DNA from 3 places in the Streptomyces sp. NPDC001502 genome. Region 1 is predicted to be linked to each of the others. Evidence: riboswitches for the same ligand, from Rfam matches in the RefSeq annotation. Region 1 holds a riboswitch; each other region holds the start of a gene.

The links. A riboswitch is a leader RNA that binds a small molecule or an ion and turns the genes downstream of it on or off. The one in region 1 is predicted to bind cobalamin.
Region 2: another riboswitch for cobalamin. It lies ahead of ACFY0D_RS11375 (prenyltransferase/squalene oxidase repeat-containing protein); the one in region 1 lies ahead of ACFY0D_RS10620 (CoA-acylating methylmalonate-semialdehyde dehydrogenase).
Region 3: another riboswitch for cobalamin. It lies ahead of ACFY0D_RS08055 (ribonucleoside-diphosphate reductase subunit alpha); the one in region 1 lies ahead of ACFY0D_RS10620 (CoA-acylating methylmalonate-semialdehyde dehydrogenase).

The regions. Positions count from the first base shown of each region.
Region 1 covers NZ_JBIAVW010000005.1:215,827-220,839, forward strand. Annotated here, with positions in the region: gene aceA (isocitrate lyase) at 1-766, opposite strand, end outside; gene ACFY0D_RS10615 (short-chain fatty acyl-CoA regulator family protein) at 1,199-2,614, shown strand; cobalamin riboswitch at 2,707-2,893, shown strand; gene ACFY0D_RS10620 (CoA-acylating methylmalonate-semialdehyde dehydrogenase) at 3,098-4,597, shown strand; gene ACFY0D_RS10625 (acyl-CoA dehydrogenase family protein) at 4,594-5,013, shown strand, end outside.
Region 2 covers NZ_JBIAVW010000005.1:394,256-399,268, forward strand. Annotated here, with positions in the region: gene ACFY0D_RS11365 (DUF4430 domain-containing protein) at 1-320, shown strand, start outside; gene ACFY0D_RS11370 (hypothetical protein) at 387-1,799, opposite strand; cobalamin riboswitch at 1,932-2,008, opposite strand; cobalamin riboswitch at 2,126-2,263, shown strand; gene ACFY0D_RS11375 (prenyltransferase/squalene oxidase repeat-containing protein) at 2,373-5,013, shown strand, end outside.
Region 3 covers NZ_JBIAVW010000004.1:176,510-181,522, reverse strand. Annotated here, with positions in the region: gene ACFY0D_RS08075 (carbon starvation CstA family protein) at 1-1,720, shown strand, start outside; gene ACFY0D_RS08070 (CstA-like transporter-associated (seleno)protein) at 1,717-1,914, shown strand; gene ACFY0D_RS08065 (hypothetical protein) at 2,046-2,189, opposite strand; gene ACFY0D_RS08060 (GNAT family N-acetyltransferase) at 2,188-2,685, shown strand; cobalamin riboswitch at 2,730-2,859, shown strand; gene ACFY0D_RS08055 (ribonucleoside-diphosphate reductase subunit alpha) at 3,002-5,013, shown strand, end outside.

The DNA of each region.
Region 1 (5,013 bases):
CGGCGGTGCGCTCGCCCGTGCAGAACTCCGCGTCGCGCTCGTCGACGTCGCTGGTCAGGAGGGTGGCGGCGAGGGCGTCCGTACGGGCGATGATCAGGGTCGGGGTGTCGGCGATGTCGGCCGCCAGGCGGGCCGCGTTGAGGGTGCGGACGTGCTGCGCGGTCGGGACGAGGACCTTGCCGCCGAGGTGGCCGCACTTCTTCTCGGAGGCCAGCTGGTCCTCGTAGTGGATGCCGGCCGCGCCCGCCGCGATCATCGCCTTGGTGAGTTCGAAGGCGTTCAGGGGGCCGCCGAAGCCGGCCTCGGCGTCCGCGACGATCGGCGCGAGCCAGTCCGTCGTGTCGGTGCCGCCCTCGGCGGTGGCGATCTGGTCGGCGCGCAGCAGCGCGTTGTTGATCCGGCGCACCACCTGCGGGACCGAGTTGACGGGGTACAGGCTCTGGTCCGGGTAGGTGTGCCCGGCCTGGTTGGCGTCGGCGGCCACCTGCCAGCCGGAGAGGTAGATCGCCTGGAGTCCGGCCCGCACCTGCTGGACCGCCTGGCCGCCGGTGAGCGCGCCGAGGGCGTGGATGTAGTCCTGCTCGTGGAGCTGTCGCCACAGCCGCTCGGCGCCGCGCCGGGCCAGGGTGTGCTCCTCGCGGACGCTGCCCGAGAGCCGCACCACGTCCTCGGCCGTGTAGGTGCGCTCGATGCCCGCCCAGCGAGGGTCGTCGGCCCACCGCTGCTTGAGCTGCTCGGCCGCCGCCGTCGTGTTCGCCTCTGCCATGACCGTCACCGTTTCCATCCGTCGCTTGTCTTGCCAATGAGCCGGGACGTGGACCCGACGCATTGGCACTCTGTGCCTGTCCATGAGATGCGGCCGCCGAACCCGGCCATGGGCCGAAGCTGAGCAATGCTGCCGAGCCGCCGGGACGAACTGCCTGGATGGCCGAAATCAGGGCGTGAATCGGGCCAGTCAGCTCTTCCCGGCCACCGTGTCCGGCGGGCCGCAGCACCGACTCTGGCACTGACACCGAGTGCCATCAAGGAAGTACATCTGCCAAACTCTGCGAATCTTCGGCCCCTAAATTGCCAAGGTTGCGAAGCCCGCCGACCGCGAAGATCCCCGTATCCTGGCGACGCGTGTCCGGTGCCTGTCCGGTGCCTGTCCGGTACCTGTCCGGCGCGTGTCCGGCCCGGCAGGCGGCGAGGGAGTGCGGTGAGCAAGACGTACGCGGGAGCGCGGCTGCGACGGCTGCGCGAGGAGCGGCGGATGACCCAGGCCGACCTGGCCCGGGTGCTCGCCATCTCCCCCAGCTACCTCAACCAGATGGAGCACGACTCCCGGCCGCTCACCGTTCCGGTCCTGCTGCGGCTCACCGAGGCCTTCGGTGTGGATCCGGGGTTCTTCTCCGAGCGCGACACCAGCCGGCTGGTCGCCGACCTGCGCGAGGCGCTGGCGAACGAGGTGGCGCAGGCCCGGGTCTCCCCCTCCGACCTGGCCGAACTGGCCACCCGCATGCCCGCCGTCGCCTCGGTCCTGCTGGACCTGGGCCGGCGCAGCCAGCTCCTGGCCGAGCGGCTCGCCGACGCCGCCGACGGCCGGGACGCGGCCGCCGACAGCCCGCGCTCGCCCCACGAGGAGATCCGCGAGTTCTTCTACCGGCGGCAGAACTACCTCCACGACACCGATCTCGCCGCCGAAGGCCTCGCCGCCGAGATCGGCATCCGTCCGGGGGACGTCATCCGCGCGCTGACCCGACGGCTCTGCGACCGGCACGGGATCCGGACGGCCACCGACTCCGACCGGCTGCACCACTACGACCCCGCCGCACGGGTGCTGCACCTGTCGAACCGGCTCCGGCCGGGGCAGCAGGCGTTCCGGATGGCCACCCAGCTGGCGCTGATCGAGTACGGGGACGAGCTGGACCGGCTGGCCGCCGAGGACTTCCCGCCCGGCTCCCCCGTCCACGCCCTCGCGCGGATCGGCATCGCCAACCACTTCGCGGGCGCGCTCATCCTCCCGTACCGCGCCTTCCACGCGGCCGCCGAGGAGTTCCGCTACGACATCGAGCGGCTCACCGACCATTTCGGGATCGGCTACGAGACGGTCTGCCACCGGCTGAGCACCCTGCAGCGGCCCAGGCTGCGCGGGGTGCCCTTCTCCTTCGTCCGGGTGGACCGGGCCGGGAACATGTCCAAGCGGCAGTCGGCGACCGGATTCCACTTCTCCCGCGCGGGCGGCACCTGCCCGCTGTGGAACGTGTACGAGGCCTTCGCCGCGCCCGGCCGCATCCACGTCCAGGTGGCCGCCATGCCCGACGGGCAGCGGTACCTGTGGACCGCCCGGGCCGTCACCCGCCACCGCGGCGGCTGGGGCGAGCCCGGCAAGACCTTCGCGATCGGGCTCGGCTGCGAGATCCGGCACGCCTCGCGGCTCGTGTACGCCGACGGGCTCGACCTCGACAACACGGCGGCCGCCACGCCCATCGGCATGGGCTGCCGCCTCTGCGAACGCCTCGACTGCCCGCAGCGGGCCGTGCCGCCGCTCGGGCGGGCGCTGGCCGTGGACGAGAACAGCAGCACCTTCATCCCGTACCCGGTGACCAGGAACCCGGCCCCGGCGCGGGGCTGAGCGGGCGTCAGGCAGCGGACGCGGTCGGCGGGCCGCGGGCGGCGCGGCCGGATGCCGAAGCCGCGCGGCGGCGGCTCTGGACTTACTAGGACGTCCAACTATATGTTCGTGGGCACAAGGTCCGCGGTGCAGGGAAGCCGGTGAGAAACCGGCACGGTCCCGCCACTGTGACCGGGGAGTGTGCTGCCATCCACACGCCACTGACGAGGTCTGTCGGGAAGGCGGGCGGCACGCGGGGATCCGGGAGTCAGGATACCGGCCGCGGATGTTCCGTGTTGTCCACGAGGATGGAGCAGACACGCATGGCACCGGTTTGTACCCACGACCCTGGTGATCCGGCGGAGCGCACGCACACCTTCGCGCGCTCATAGGTCGTCTCTTTCGACCTGGTCCCACGACCCTCCCCAGCGGCGCACCCGATCGGGTGCCGTCCGCCGGTCGGCCGTGCCATCCCCGGATCCAACCTGACGAGAGCAGGCACCCATGGTCCGTGAACTCACCCATTTCATCGGCGGCAAGCACACCACCGGATCCTCCGGCCTCTTCACCGACGTGTACGACCCCAACACCGGCGCCGTCCAGGCCCGGGTCCCGCTCGCGGGGCGGGCCGACACCGAGGCCGCCATCGCGAACGCCGAGGAGGCACAGGCCGACTGGGGGCAGTGGAACCCGCAGCGCCGCTCGCGCGTGCTGCTGCGCTTCCTCCAGCTGGTCGAGGGCGAACGGGACTCCCTCGCCCGGCTGTTGTCCTGCGAGCACGGCAAGACCGTCGCCGACGCCCACGGAGACCTGCAACGCGGCCTGGAGGTGGTCGAGTTCGCCGCCGGTGTCCCGCACCTGCTCAAGGGCGAGTTCACCGACAACGCGGGCACCGGGATCGACGTGCATTCCCTGCGCTCGCCGCTGGGCGTGGTCGCCGGGATCACTCCCTTCAACTTCCCCGCGATGATCCCCCTGTGGCAGGCCGCACCGGCCCTGGCCTGCGGTAACTCCTTCATCCTGAAGCCCTCCGAGCGCGACCCCTCCGTACCGCTGCGCCTCGCCGAGCTGTTCCTGGAGGCCGGCCTGCCGCCCGGCGTGCTCAATGTGGTCAACGGCGGCAAGGAGGCCGTCGACACCCTCCTCGAAGACCCGCGCGTGCAGGCCCTCGGCTTCGTCGGCTCCACTCCGATCGCCGCGCACATCTACGCCACCGCCGCGGCCCACGGCAAGCGCGCCCAGTGCTTCGGCGGCGCCAAGAACCACATGATCGTGATGCCCGACGCCGACCTCGACCAGGCCGTGGAGGCCCTCATCGGCGCCGGCTACGGCTCCGCGGGCGAGCGCTGCATGGCCATCGCCGTCGCCGTACCCGTCGGCGAGGAGACCGCGAACGCCCTCGTGGCCAAGCTGACGGAGCGCATCGCCACCCTGCGCGTGGGCCGCTCCGACGACCCCGAGGCCGACTTCGGGCCGCTGGTCAGCCGGGACGCCCTCGACCGGGTGAACCGCTACGTCGGCATCGGAGCCACCGAGGGCGCCGAACTCGTCGTGGACGGGCGCGGGTTCACCCTGCCCGGGCACGAGGACGGGTTCTTCGCCGGAGCGACCCTCTTCGACCGTGTGACCCCGCAGATGCGGATCTACCGCGAGGAGATCTTCGGCCCGGTGCTGTCCGTCGTACGGGCCACCGACTACGAGGAGGCCCTGCGCCTGCCCACCGAGCACCCGTACGGCAACGGCGTCGCGATCTTCACCCGTGACGGGGACACGGCGCGCGACTTCACCCGCCGGGTGGGCGCCGGCATGGTCGGCGTCAACGTGCCGATCCCCGTCCCCGTCGCGTACCACACCTTCGGCGGCTGGAAGCGGTCCGGCTTCGGCGACCTGAACCAGCACGGCCCCGACTCGATCCGCTTCTACACCCGCACCAAGACCGTCACCTCACGCTGGCCCTCCGGGGCGAAGGAGAGCGCGAGCTTCACCATCCCGACGATGGGATGAGCCCGGTGACCCTCACCCTCAGCCCCGATCAGCTCGCCCTCGCCGAGGTCACCCTCGACTTCGCCCAGGAGCAGCTCGGCCCGTACGCCGTCACCTGGGACCAGGACAAACACTTCCCGCTGGACGTGATCCGCAAGGCGGCGGACCTCGGGCTCGGCGGCGTCTACGTCCGCGAGGAGCACGGCGGTTCCGGCCTCAGCCGCAGCGACGGCGTCCTCGTCTTCGAGACCCTCGCCACCGGTTGCCCCTCCATCGCCGGGTACCTCTCCATCCACAACATGGTCGCCTGGATGGTCGACCGGTACGGGGACGCGGACCAGCGGGCCCGCTGGCTCCCCGACCTGTGCTCCGCCCGGTCCCTGGGCAGCTACTGCCTGACCGAACCCGGAGCCGGATCCGACGCGGCCGGGCTGCGC
Region 2 (5,013 bases), 180 kb from region 1:
TCAAGACCAAGGGCCACGACGTCACCACCGCGACCGGTGGCACCCACAAGTGCGACGGCACCAACGGCGGCGCGAACCCGTCCAAGGTCCCCACCCCGACCGCCGCCCTCGACGACGCCGCCCACAAGAAGGGCTTCACCTGGAACGGCACCTGGTACGCGTCCTTCGACGACTTCTCCGTCGACACCATAAAGAACGTCAGCGGCGGCGGCTCGGCGTACTGGAGCATCGCCGTGAACGGCACCCCGACCCCGGTCGGCGGCTGCCAGTTCAAGCTCAACGCGGGCGACCAGGTCTCCTTCACCTGGACGTCCTTCTAGGGCCTGACGCCGGCCCGGAAGGGGGCTGCGGGCCCGAAGGTCCGCAGCCCCGCCGGCATTCGGTGATCAGACGCCCCAGCGCAGGGCGATGGTGTCGCCCACGTTGATGACCTTGTCGCGGACCGCGCCGGCGAACGCGGAGCCGTCGACGCTGACCTTCCAGGTGTTGGAGCCGCTGTTGGCCTTGCCGTTGACGGCCGTGACGGTGCCCGTGCCCGACGAGGGGGTCACGCTCGTGACGCAGCCGGACGGGGTCGCCCCGGTGGTGGCCGCGTTCAGGACGTCTCCGAGGGTGGTGGTCGTACCGGTCGGGGTGAAGGCCACCGAGCAGACCTTGAGGTTGCCGGCGCCGTCGTCGACGGTCAGCGCCAGCTTGGTGGCGGTACCGGCGGTGAAGGTGGACTGGACGACCCACTGCGGGGCGCCGGGGCTGACCGGGACGGGCGGGGCCGTGGTGAAGCCACCGCCCGCGACGGCGCGCAGCGCGTCGATGGAGGCGTACGCGGTCGGGGTGGTGTCGGCCGGCTTGTACTTGAAGCCGCCCGCCGGGTTGTACTGGTTGGCGATCAGGAAGTCGATCGGGGTCTTGCCGTTGGCGGTGAGGAAGTCGCCGGTCTGCGGGTTGATGCCGCAGGCGTTCAGGCCGGCGACCCCCCAGCCGTTGGAGCTGGTGTTGACCCCGTAGAGGGAGTTGAAGGCACCGGAGTTGGCGACGAGCTTGCCCTTGAGGAAGTTCTTGGCCTGGACGACGTCGGCGTCGGTGTTGGGGACGCCGGAGACGCAGAGCGCGGCCATCGCGGCGCCGGTCATGTCGACGTCGCTCGCGGAGTTGAGGACGGTGGGGTTGCCCTCGGCCTTGTTGTAGGTCCAGCCGCCGTCGACGTGCTGGTTGGCGCGGATGCGGGTGACCATCGAGTCCGTGAGCGCCTGCGGAACGCGGGCGCCGCCCGCCTGTGTCTTCGCGCCGCCCAGCGAAAGGGCTGCGAAGACCGTGCCGTTGAAGTTTCCGGAGGAGCCGAAGTAGCCCGTCTCCGCCGTCTGCCAGTAGGAGTAGATGTTCGCCACGAGGTTGCGGGAGGCGGAGACGCGGGCCGGGTCGATGCCGGCGGCGTACGCGTTCAGGGTGCCGCGCTCGTAGTCGGTGACCACCGGGGAGGCCGACGGCCAGCCCGCCGTGGACAGCAGGTTCCGGTAGACGGTGCGGGCGTTCTTCGTCGTGTCCCCGCCCGGGGCGACGTCGACGACCGCGGTGCCGGCGGCGGCGAAGGTGCTGAACGCCCACTCGTTGGAAAGGCCGGAGCCGGCGTACGAACCGTCGGCCGCCTGGAGCGACTTGAGGTAGGCGACGCCGTTCGTCTTGGAGGTGGCGATCTGCGCGGGCGACGAGGTCGCGAAGGCGGGCAGCGCGGTGAGGGCGAAGGCGCCGAGCGTGGCGGGCACCGTGAGCGCGAGGCGGCGGGACGTACGGGGACGGGACATGGCCTGCTCCTGGAATCGGCGGACGCCGGCCTTCCCGGGCACCCCGCGATCACCGTACGGGCGTACGGCCTGGCAGGGTCGGGGGCCGCCGTCCGGAACGCGTGGTACGGCTGCTGTACTGCATCGCCGTTTGGGCATTCGGGCTCGGAAACGGCCCTCGCCGCCCCCACACCGCTGCGCGTCAGCTCCGGCATCGCACCGGATTCCCCCATGTGGCAGCCCTGGACGCTACCCGAGTGATCAAGGGACCGCCAGCCACCCGGTCCGTGATGCCGACCGCATCCGTCCGGGGCCGGTCCGCTGAGACCCATGCCACCTTGACGCTTCGTCGGGATCCGTGTTGCACTCCGGCTGATAACTGCTCAGTACCAGGGGAAGCCGGTCGAATTCCGGCGCTGACCCGCAACCGTAGGCCCGGTTCGACCGGGTGAGCCGGAATGCCTGGGGCTGGGTCACAGTACGAAGAGCGCCGTCGCGGATTGCGGTGTGGTCGTCGCAGCCTCTCCACGGCAACAGTGCCGTGCGGGGGCGCATCGCCACGTACGCAACCGCCCGGCAGAGACGAGGGCCGCGGTGGGGACCGAACAACAGGCGGAACGGCAGTCGGGGACGAGGCGGCGATCGCTGTCTCTCGTGACCGCGGCCTTCCTGACGCTCGGTGCGGGAGTGGCCTTCCTCACGGTTCCCTCGTCCGCGAACGCCGATCCGATCGAGCAGTGCACGGCCACCACCGGCGCCGTCGTCGCGGTCGACTTCGGGCCTTTCGGCGGGAAGGTCGAGCGTGGCTGCGACACCACGCCGACGACCGGCTACGAGCTGCTGCACACCGGTGGCTTCACGACGGAGGGCACCGTCCACGACGGCCCGGCCTTCATCTGCCGCATCGGCAAGGGATCCTTCAACTCCGGTACGCAGTACCCCAGGCCGGACAAGGAGGAGTGCGTCCTCACCCCGCAGGCCACGGCCTACTGGTCGTACTGGACCGCTTCGCCCGGGCAGCGGAAGTGGTCCTACAGCCAGCTGGGAGCCATGGCCCGGACCCCGAAGGCCGGCGATGTGGAAGCCTGGGTCTACGGCGCCACCGACATCGCCGGCACCAGGGGCAAGCCGTCCTTCTCCCCCGACGACATCCGGGGGTTCACCACCCCCGACCCGACCGTGCCGACGGTCCCGCCCAAGGTGCCCGCCGGATCGGTCGACGTACTCGCGGCCACCCGCTGGGTCACCGGGATACTGGCGGAAGGGGAGCGGGTCGTCGACGAAGGCTCCACCACCCCGAACCACTTCCTCACCACGGAGGCCGTGTTCGCCCTCACGGCGGCCGACCGCAAGAGCCCGGTGGCGAAGAAGGTCGCCGACTTCCTCGCCACGCCCGCACAGACCGACGCCTACGCCTACCCGGCCGGCAAGGACGGCATCCCGGAGGCCATCGCCGCGGCCCGGCTCGCGCTGGTCGCCGAGGCCACCGGCAAGGACCCGCGCGCGTTCGGTGGGCACGACCTGCTCGGCGACCTCGTGAAGTACGCCTGCCCCCGCGACATCGGCGAGGGCGACACGGTCGAAGGCTGCTTCACCAAGGGCGACTTCCGTACGACGGGGCAGGCCGACGCCCAGGCCATGGCCGTCATCGCTCTGGTCAACGCCGGTGTGACGCCCCCGGCCGGCTCCGTGGCCCGGCTGACCGTCCTCCAGTGCGAGGACGGCGGATTCACCAGCGTCCTCATCCGGCCCGGAACCGAGGGGTGCGAGAGCGAGGCCGGCGCCACCGGCCTGATCACCCTGGCCCTCGAACGGGCCGGCGGCCACGAAGCGGTGCTCCGGAAGGCCCGCGGCTACCTGAAGAGGTCCCAGCTGGCGACCGGCGCGTGGCCCGCCGTCTCCTACGAGACGACCGGCAACCCGACCGCCACCGCCTGGGCAGCGCAGGCTCTGCGTGCCCTCGGCGACGAGGCGTTCGCGGACGCCGGCGTCTCCTGGCTCTCCGGGCACCAGCTCGCCAAGGGCGGATTCGGCTTCGATCAGGACGACACCGAATCAAGGGTGTACCCCACCGCGACCGCCGCTCTCGCGGGCGCCGGCAGCGATCTCACCGCAGTGACGGCCAAGCCGACCGAACCCCCGACCACTCCGCCGGCCGGTCAGGGGCCCGACACGAAGAAGGGCGTCGCGTACCTGAGCGCCCCGTCCCGGTTGGTCCAGGGCCGTTTCTACGAGAGCCAGCCCGGCACGGGCTTCGCCGATTACGGCCTGACCATCGACGGCGCGTACGCCCTCGCCGCCACCGGCGAGAACAACGCCACCCTGCGCAACATCGTCGACTTCATGGACAAGGGCGGCAAGGACGGCAAGAACCGCGGCATCCACGACTGGACCCTCGTCGGCACGAAGTACGCGAACGGCGGCTCCATCGGCAAGGCGGCCGTACTCGCCGAGGCTGTGGGCCGCGATCCGCGGAACTTCGGCGGCCAGGACCTGATCGCCGCGCTCGCCAAGATCACGTGCCAGGCGAAGACCTCGACCCGTCAGGAGTGCGCGGCCAAGGGGAACTACGCCTACGCCACGTCCGTCTTCAAGCAGTCGCTCGGCGTCATGGCCCAGGTCCGCGCCGGTGAGAAGGCCGCCGCGGCCGAGCCCGCCGCGTACCTCAAGAGCCTGCAGACTCCCTCCGGGGCCTGGGTCAGCCTGATCGGCGAGCCCAGCGGTCCCGAAGTGGACTCCACCGCCATGGCCGCCATGACCGTGGACCTCCTCCCCGACGCCGATTCCCAGGCTGCGGTGGACAGGGCACTCGCCTGGCTCGCAGCGCAGCAGGAGCCCGACGGCGGCTTCCCCGGCGCCTCCGGGAACTCCGTCAACTCCGCCGCCCTCGCCGTCCAGGGGCTCTCGCTGGACGCGCCCAAGTACGGCGCCCAGATCGCCAGGGCCCGCACGTTCCTGGCAAGCCAGCAGAACGGCGACGGCGGCTTCAACGTCGCCAAGGGCGGCCAGCCCGGTTCCGACCTCCGCGCGTCCACCCAGGCGGTCGGCGGCGCCACCGGCATCTCCTTCGGCCTCCTGACCCGCGACCTCAGCGGCACCACCCCCGAGCCCGTCCCCAGCACGTCCGGAGGTACCTCCGCCGGTACTTCCGGCGGTACCTCCGCCGGTACTTCCGGCGGCAACGGCTCGCCCGTCATCGTGACGCCGGGCGAGAGCGACGGCGGCGCGGGGCCGG
Region 3 (5,013 bases), on a different contig from region 1:
GCTCGGCCAGATGGCCCGGGACGAGATCGGCCCCGTCGGCGGGGCCGCCGCCCTGATCGCCGTGTTCGCCATCATGATCATCCTGCTGGCGGTGCTGGCCCTGGTCATCGTCAACGCCCTGGCGCACTCGCCCTGGGGCGTCTTCTCCATCGGCATGACCATCCCGATCGCCGTCTTCATGGGCTTCTACCTGCGCGTCCTTCGGCCGGGCCGGGTCACCGAGGTCTCCGTCATCGGCGTCGCGCTGCTGCTGCTCGCCATCGTCGCGGGCGGCTGGGTCGCCGAGTCCTCCTTCGCGGGCACCTTCACCCTGGAGAAGGAGACGCTGGTCATCTGGATGGTGGTGTACGGCTTCCTGGCATCGGTGCTGCCGGTGTGGATGCTGCTCGCCCCGCGCGACTACCTCTCCACCTTCATGAAGGTCGGCACCATCGCGCTCCTCGCCATCGGCGTGGTCATCGCGATGCCCACCCTGAAGATGCCCTCGGTCACCGACTTCGCGGCGAGCGGCGACGGACCGGTCTTCGCCGGGTCGATGTTCCCCTTCGTCTTCATCACCATCGCCTGTGGCGCGCTCTCCGGCTTCCACGCCCTGGTCTCCTCGGGAACCACCCCGAAGATGATCCAGAAGGAGACCCAGGTCCGCATGATCGGCTACGGCGCCATGCTGACCGAGTCCTTCGTCGCCGTCATGGCGATCATCGCGGCCTGCATCATCGAGCCCGGGCTCTTCTTCGCGGTCAACTCCCCCGGCGGGGTCATCGGCACCACGGTCGAGTCCGCCTCCCAGGCGGTGACCAACTTCGGCTTCGCCATCTCCCCCGAGGCGCTCGCCCAGGCCGCGAAGGACGTCGAGGAAGCCAGTCTGCTCTCGCGCACGGGTGGCGCACCGACCTTCGCACTCGGAATGTCGGAGATCTTCTCCGCCGTGGTCGGCGGCGCCGGCATGAAGGCCTTCTGGTACCACTTCGCCATCATGTTCGAGGCGCTCTTCATCCTGACGACGCTCGACGCGGGCACCCGCGTGGGCCGGTTCATGCTCCAGGACACCCTCGGCAACGTGCACAAGTCCTTCAAGGACGTCAGCTGGAAGCCCGGCGTGTGGTTCGCGAGCGCGATCGTCGTCGGCGGCTGGGGCTACTTCCTGTGGGTCGGCATCAAGGACCCGCTCGGCGGCATCAACCAGCTCTTCCCGCTCTTCGGCATCGCCAACCAGCTGCTCGCCGCGGTCGCACTGGCCGTCTGCACCACGCTGCTGATCAAGTCGGGCCGGCTCAAGTGGGCCTGGGTGACGGGCGTTCCACTGGTCTGGGACGCCACGGTGACCCTCACCGCGAGCTACCAGAAGATCTTCTCCGAGGACGTAAAGGTCGGCTTCTTCGCCCAGCGCGACAAATACCAGGCCGGAATCGACGCCGACAAGGTCCTGGCTCCGGCGAAGAACATGGACGACATGCACACCGTGGTCACCAACGCCACGGTCGACGGCGTCCTGTGCGCCTTCTTCGCGGTCCTGATCATCGTGGTCCTCGCGGACGCGGCCCGGACCTGCCTCAAGGCCGTCCGCGACCCGGGGTCGGCGACCCTCTCCGAGACCCCGTGGACCGAGTCGAAGATCGTCGCCCCGGCCGGACTGATCGCGACCGCCGAGGAGCGGGCGGAGCTCGCCGCGGCGGGTCCGGAGGCGGGCGGCGGACACGTCAAGGAGCCGGTGGCGTGAGCACCGTACGGAGCGTGCTGGCCAGGGCCCGGTTCTACGTACGGGAGTTCTCGGGGGAGGCCGCGTACGACCGGTACGTGGCCCACTCCCGCTCCCACGACCCGGACGCGGAGGTCCTGACCCGCCGCGCCTTCGAACGCGCCCGTACGGACGCCCGCGAGGCGGACCCCCGCGAGGGCTTCCGCTGCTGCTGAGCCCGCACCGACCGAAGGCCCCGCCGGACGCTTCCGGCGGGGCCTTCGCGCTGTTCAGCGCCAGAGCTCGGGGTGGTGCTGCACGCAGATCCGTGTGAGCCACTGGACGATCATTGCGTGGCTGCCGTCACTCAGCGCCCTGCGAGTTCTTCGAACTCCTCGGTCAGCGTGTGGGGGCGGTCGGCGATCACGGTCCTGCCTCGCTCACCTTGCTCGACGGTGCGGTCTCCGACGACAGCGCCGCCGCCGGGACCGTCCTGCACACTCGACCGCATGGACATGGTGATCAGAACGGCGGTGCCCGCCGACTTCGAGGAGCTGGGTGAGATCACGGCGCAGGCCTACCTCGCCGACGGGCATCTGGACTTCAACGAGGACGACGCGTACCTGAACGTGCTGCGCGACGTGGCCGGCCGGGCCGCCCGGGCCGAAGTGCTGGTCGCCGAACGGGACGGGCGGGTGCTCGGCGGTGTGACCTTCGCCGCTCCGGGCAGTCCGCTCGCCGACATCGCGGCCCCCGACGAGGCGGAGTTCCGGATGCTCGCGGTGGCCCACGAGGCGCGCGGCCAGGGCGCCGGCGAGGCTCTGGTGCGGGCCTGCGTCGAGCGGGCGCGGGCCCTGGAGGGCGTGACCGGCCTGGTTCTCTCCACCCAGCGCAGCATGGCCGGCGCCCACCGGATCTACGCGCGCCTGGGCTTCGTACGCACTCCGGAGCGGGACTGGGCGCCGATCGAGGGCCTGACACTCCTCACTTACCGGCTCAAGCTGTAGCCACGCCGACACTACATGTGGGGGTTACCGCACAGGGCCGCCCCCACATGTATGCTCATGCCTGCTGTCGCCGCAGGGGAATCCGGTGCGAATCCGGAACTGTCCCGCAACGGTATGAAGTGTCCGGCTACCGGACGCCAAGTCCGATGACCTGCCGACAGCGCATCCGGCTCGACCGAACCGGATGCCGATTCGTCCGGGCCTCGCGGTTGGGCCGGTGGACGCCATGAGGGGTACGCGTTCTCGTCGCGCCCGCATGCGCCCGCTCGCGCCCCGCCCCGCCGATGACCGGGCCGAGCGAGGGAGAGCTCCCGCCGTGACCATCGCGCCTTCCGCACCGCGCGCCGAGTCCACTTCTGGCGACAACACCGAGGGCCCGGGGGCCACGCTGCTGCGTACCCTCACCGAACTTACGGCGGACCTCCCCGACACCGACCCCGGCCGGGTCGCGGCCTCCGCGCTGCGCGGCCGCAGCTCCGCCGCCGACGACGCCGAACTGCGCGGGCTGGCCACGGAGGCCGCCGCCGGTCTGATCTCCGAGGACCCGGCCTACTCCCGGCTCGCCGCCCGTCTGCTGACGCTGGCCGTGCGCGACGAGGCCGCGAGCCAGGGCTCCACCTCCTTCTCGGCCTCCGTCGAGGTCGGCCACCGCGAGGGCCTCATCGCCGACCGCACGGCCGAGTTCGTCCGCACCCACGCGGGCCGGCTCGACTCGCTCGTCGAACTGACCCTCGCCGAGGGCGCCGACGACCGCTTCGGCTTCTTCGGCCTGCGCACCCTGCACAGCCGCTACCTGCTGCGCCACCCGATCACCCGTCAGGTCATCGAGACCCCGCAGTACTTCATGCTGCGCGTGGCCTGCGGTCTGGCCGCCGACGACAGCGTCCAGGCCGTGGAGGAAGTGGCCTCGCTGTACCGGCTGATGAGCCGCCTGGACTACCTGCCGTCCTCCCCCACGCTCTTCAACTCCGGCACCCGGCACCCGCAGATGTCCTCCTGCTACCTGCTGGACTCCCCGCTGGACGAGCTCGACTCGATCTACGACCGCTACCACCAGGTCGCCCGCCTCTCCAAGCACGCCGGCGGCATCGGCCTCTCGTACTCCCGTATCCGCGCCCGCGGTTCGCTGATCCGTGGCACCAACGGCCACTCCAACGGCATCGTGCCGTTCCTGAAGACCCTCGACGCCTCCGTCGCCGCCGTGAACCAGGGTGGCCGCCGCAAGGGCGCCGCCGCCGTCTACCTGGAGACCTGGCACGCGGACATCGAGGAGTTCCTGGAGCTCCGCGACAACACCGGTGAGGACCAGCGCCGTACGCACAACCTGAACCTCGCCCACTGGGTGCCGGACGAGTTCATGCGCCGCGTGAACGCCGACGCCGACTGGTCGCTGTTCTCCCCGGCCGACGTGCCCGAGCTGGTCGACCTGTGGGGCGACGCGTTCGACGCCGCCTACCGCAAGGCCGAGGCGGACGGCCTGGCCCGCAAGACCATGCCCGCCCGCGACCTGTACGGCCGGATGATGCGCACCCTCGCGCAGACCGGCCAGGGCTGGATGACCTTCAAGGACGCCTCCAACCGCACGGCGAACCAGACCGCCGAGCCGGGCACGGTCGTGCACTCCTCGAACCTGTGCACCGAGATCATCGAGGTCACCAACGACGGCGAGACGGCCGTCTGCAACCTCGGCTCGGTCAACCTGGGCGCCTTCGTCGTGGACGGCGAGATCGACTGGGAGCGGATCGACGAGACCGTCCGCACCGCCGTCACCTTCCTCGACCGCGTGGTGGACATCAACTTCTACCCGACCGAGCAGGCCGGCCGCTCCAACGCCCGCTGGCGTCCGGTGGGCCTGGGCGCGATGGGCCTCCAGGACGTCTTCTTCAAGCTGAAGCTGCCCTTCGACTCCCCCGAGGCGAAGGCCCTGTCCACCAAGCTCTCCGAGCGCATCATGCTGGCCGCGTACGAGGCCTCCTGCGACCTCGCCGAGCGCAGCGGCCCGCTGCCGGCCTGGGAGCAGACCCGTACCGCCCGTGGTGTCCTGCACCCGGACCACTACGACGTCGAGCTGAACTGGCCGGAGCGCTGGGACGCGCTGCGCACCCGCGTCGCCGAGACCGGTATGCGCAACTCCCTGCTCCTCGCCATCGCCCCGACCGCCACGATCGCCTCGATCGCCGGCGTGTACGAGTGCATCGAGCCGCAGGTCTCCAACCTCTTCAAGCGCGAGACGCTCAGCGGTGAGTTCCTCCAGGTGAACGGCTACCTGGTGGAGGAGCTGAAGCAGCTCGGCGTGTGGGACGCCCAGACCCGCGAGGCGCTGCGCGA